One region of the Bradyrhizobium sp. GW821-FHT12B03 genome, then DNA from elsewhere that is predicted to be linked to it. Evidence: riboswitches for the same ligand, from Rfam matches in the RefSeq annotation. Region 1 holds a riboswitch; the other holds the start of a gene.
What was found. A riboswitch is a leader RNA that binds a small molecule or an ion and turns the genes downstream of it on or off. The one in region 1 is predicted to bind glycine.
Positions count from the first base shown of each region.

Region 2: it holds a riboswitch for glycine, as region 1 does, so the genes downstream of both, gcvT (glycine cleavage system aminomethyltransferase GcvT) here and AC1RUR_RS20795 (D-amino acid dehydrogenase) in region 1, are expected to answer to the same signal.

Region 1 covers NZ_JBXAQU010000010.1:208,431-210,628, reverse strand. The annotation lists gene AC1RUR_RS20795 (D-amino acid dehydrogenase) at 1-823, opposite strand, end outside; glycine riboswitch at 892-1,006, opposite strand; glycine riboswitch at 1,010-1,114, opposite strand; gene AC1RUR_RS20790 (M20/M25/M40 family metallo-hydrolase) at 1,210-2,198, opposite strand, start outside.
Region 2 covers NZ_JBXAQU010000016.1:113,700-115,897, forward strand. The annotation lists gene alaS (alanine--tRNA ligase) at 1-571, opposite strand, end outside; glycine riboswitch at 883-972, shown strand; gene gcvT (glycine cleavage system aminomethyltransferase GcvT) at 1,118-2,198, shown strand, end outside.

The DNA of each region.
Region 1 (2,198 bases):
TGACGCGCTCGTCGAGGAGGGCGGCGAAGTGCCGGCTGGCAACGCCGGCGCAGACCACGACGCCGTCCGCCTTCAGCGTGCCGCGCGCGGATGCAATCGCATCGCTCGCTGCAAGATCGGCCCAGCCAAGGACGAAGCCACTGCCGGCGCGCGCGATCGAATCGATATTGGCGTCGTGGATGAACGTCGCGCCGCGACGTTTGCAGGCCTCCGCCAGCCCGCGGGTGAATTTGTGGATATCGCCGGTCGCATCCGACGGCGTGTAGAAGCCGCCGTAATAGTCCTTGCGCAGCGTCGGCTCGATCGTGCGGATTTCCTCTGATGTCACCGGGCGGCGATCGAGGCCGCCTTCCTGCAACAGCGCGTTGACGCGCAGGCCGGATTCGAACCCCTTCTTGTCGTGATAGATGTGGAGGATGCCGCGGCGTTCGAGGTCGAAATCGATGCCTTCGCGCGTTGCAATCTCGAACAGATGCTTGCGGGCTTCGATCGCGAGCCGCGTGGTCTCGATCGTGTTGGCGCGGTAGTTGCCGATATTGGCGACGAACTCGCTCATCCACGAATATTTGTGCCAGTTCGGCCGCGGGTTCATCAGCAGCGGCGCGTCGCGCCGGAACATCCAGCGCAGGCCTTTGAGGATCGTCGCGGTGCTGTTCCAGACTTCGGCGTTGCTGGCGGAGAGCTGTCCGCCATTGGCGAACGAGGTTTCCATCGCGGCGTAGCGGTGCTTGTCGAGCACCGTCACCTCAAAGCCGCGTTCGAGCAGGGCATAGGCAGTCGTCACGCCGGTGATGCCGGCGCCGATGATGGCGATATGGGTCATGGCAGATTCGGGGCTCCCGTGAGTTAGAGTCGGCTGACCGCCAGCCACAAGGCCGTTGGCGGCGCCCCATCTGTCACGGTTACCTGAGAGCTTGATCCGGCGCGGACCTCGACGAGGCCGGTGCGGACTATCCCCTTCGGTGGACGTCACGACCAATTGGAATCGTGTCGTCTCTCTCCAGATCGTCCTGACGATACAGTCCTTTTGCCTGAGAGTTTCCGGGGCGGTTGCTCCGTCGGCGCCGCAACGAAAGCTGAAAACCTTCGTTGCGATCTCTCCCGCATCGTCGCGTGGACGGGCGAGCAGTACGATACGCCTCATTTTTAGACAAGGCTAAATTTCGACCGCGACTGCCAACGCATTGTGCAGTGCGAAATTGATTCAATTTACTCCAGTGTCGCCAGCAATCCGGCCATCAAGCGGCCGCGCTCGACCAGACTATCGACCTCGATGAACTCCTCGAGCGTATGGCCATTGCCGCCGCGCACGCCGAGGCCGTCGAGCGTCGGGATGCCCATCGCGCCGGTGAAGTTGCCGTCGGAGCCGCCGCCGGAACTTGCATGCGGCAGCTTTGCGCCAAGCTGTTCGGCGATGCCGCGCGCCTTTTCGTAGAGCGCCATCGTGCCGGCATCCGGCTCCCACACCGGACGCGTCACGCCGCGCGTCACCTTGAAGGTGACGTCATTGGCCGTGCCCGAAAGCGCCAGCATTCTTTCGACGCCACGGTCGAGATCGGCCTGGCGCTTGGCCATCGAGAGCGCCTCGCCAGTCGCGGTCGTAGCAACGCAATTGACCCATTGTCCGCCATGCACAACACCGACCGAGAAGGTGCAGTCCTCCGTGGTCATCGCATCGATCGCGAGGATCTGCCGCGCCATCTCGCGGATCGCCGAGCGGCCTGCCGACAGCGTCGCGCCGGCGTGGCTCGGCCGGCCCGTCGCTTCGAGATTGAAGCGCGCGATGGCGTAACGTCCGGTGGTGACGCCGTTGTCGGCGCGGCCGGGCTCGGGCACCAGCACGTACTTGTTGCGCGCTGCTTCCGCCTCGATGATGTCGCGCGTCGAGGGCGTGCCGACTTCCTCGTCCGGCGTGAACAGCACGGTGATCGGCAGCGGCGTGGTGAACGAGGCGCGCGCCAGCTGCCGGATCGCTTCCAGCGAGAGATAGTTGCCGCCCTTCATGTCGTAGATGCCGGGGCCGTAGCACTTGTTGCCCTCGCGCCGCCATTTCAGCTTCTCGATGGTGCCGACCGGATGGACGGTATCCATGTGTCCGGCGATCAGGATGCCCGGCTCGCCCTGCTTCGGGTGCGGGAAGCGCGCGCGGATGACGCCGCCAAAGCCTTGCCGTCCGGCGATGCGCTCGATCGTCGCAC
Region 2 (2,198 bases), on a different contig from region 1:
GCGAGCCCGGCGGCCCGCCCCAGATGTGCTCGCCGCGATCGATGAAGATCTCCGAGCACGGGCCGCACGGGCCGGTGTCGCCCATCGCCCAGAAATTGTCCGAGGTCGGGATGCGGATGATGCGGTCGTCGGAGAAGCCGGCGATCTTCTTCCAGAGGCCGTGCGCCTCGTCGTCGGTGTGATAGACCGTGACGAGCAGCTTGTCCTTGTTCAGCCCGAAGTCCTTCGTGATGAGCGTCCAGGCCAGCTCGATCGCGCGCTCCTTGAAATAGTCGCCGAACGAGAAGTTGCCGAGCATCTCGAAGAAGGTGAGATGGCGCGCGGTGTAGCCGACATTGTCGAGGTCGTTGTGCTTGCCGCCGGCGCGCACGCATTTCTGCGACGTGGTGGCGCGCTGGTACGGCCGCTTCTCGACGCCGGTGAAGACGTTCTTGAACTGCACCATGCCGGCATTGGTGAACATCAACGTGGGGTCGTTGCGCGGCACCAATGGCGAGGACGACACGATCTCGTGGCCGTTCTCGGCAAAGAAGTTCAGAAAGGTCGACCTGATCTCGTTGACGCCGCTCATGTTCATCCAATCGGGTGTGCCAGAGCATGATCCGGAAAAGTGTGAAGCGGTTTTCCGGAAAGATCATGCTCAAACAAAGAGCTAAAGCGCGATGATTCTGATCGCGCTTTAGGACCCGCTTTACTGCCATCCAAACCGGTGATCTCGGCTGTTATCTGCGGGCCAAAGCGCTTTTAGACAAGGCCAGCTTCGCTGTCCAGAAACTGTGCAACGTGATCAGTGGGTTGCCGCAGGCGCTCAATCCCGTTGAAAGGCGCTGGCGCCGCGTTGACAGGCTTGGCCGCCCTGTGGTCTTTACCTATTTGTATCGTACGGCCACGTCGGGAGAGACCGGCATTGGATGCCGGCGCCGAAGGAGCAACCGCCCCGGAAACTCTCAGGCAAAAGGACCGCGTGGCTTTGACGACATCTGGAAAGAGGCGCCGACGGGCTTAAGACCCGGACAGCGTCCGCCGACGGGATAATACTCTCAGGCACAGCGACAGATGGGGCTTCGATTGGTTGCTTCCGGGGAATCGTCCCCGGGGAACCGCCGAGGGCCCCGTAATGCCAGTGCGCGACGACCAAGATTCCCTGAAAAAGACGCCCCTTCACGGGCTTCATGTCTCCCTCGGCGGCAAGATGGTGCCGTTCGCGGGCTATGACATGCCCGTGCAATATCCGGCCGGCGTGCTGAAGGAACACCTCCATACCCGCAGCCAAGCCGGCCTGTTCGACGTCTCCCATATGGGCCAGATCGCGCTGCGGCCGAAATCGGGGAGGATCGAGGACGCCGCCCGCGCGCTGGAACGGCTGGTGCCGCAGGACATCGTGGCGATCGCGCCGGGACGGCAGCGCTACGCCCAGTTCACCAATGACGATGGCGGCATCCTGGACGACCTGATGGTCGCCAATTTCGGCGATCACCTGTTCCTGGTCGTCAACGCCGCCTGCAAGGCCGCGGACGAGGCGCATCTGCGCGCGCATCTGTCGGACGACTGCATCATCGATTCGCTGGCCGACCGCGCGCTGGTCGCGCTGCAGGGCCCGAAGGCGGAAGCTGTGCTGGCGAAATTCTGTGCAGAGGTATCAGGCATGAAGTTCATGGACGCCGGCCCGCACGGGGTTGCCGGCCTCGCCTGCTTCGTCTCGCGCTCCGGCTATACCGGCGAGGACGGGTTCGAGATTTCGGTGCCCGCTGCCGATGCCGAACGGCTTGCGAAGACGCTGCTGGAAAACCCCGACGTGATGCCGATCGGCTTAGGGGCCCGCGACAGCCTGCGGCTGGAAGGCGGGCTCTGCCTCTACGGCCACGACATCGACACCGCCACCACCCCGGTCGAGGCCGCGCTGGAATGGTCGGTGCAGAAGAGCCGCCGCACCGGCGGCGCCCGCGCCGGCGGCTTTCCCGGCGCCGAAAAGATCCTCGCTCATTTCGATCACGGCGCATCCCGCCGCCGCGTCGGCCTGCGTGCCGAGGGCCGCGCGCCGGTGCGCGAAGGCGCGCTGCTGTTTGCCGATAGCGCAGGCGGCGCGCCGATCGGCAAGGTCACATCGGGCGGCTTCGGCCCGAGCCTGAACGCGCCGGTCGCGATGGGCTACGTGCCCGCCGCATCGAGCGCGCTCGGCACCAAGCTCTTCGCCGAGG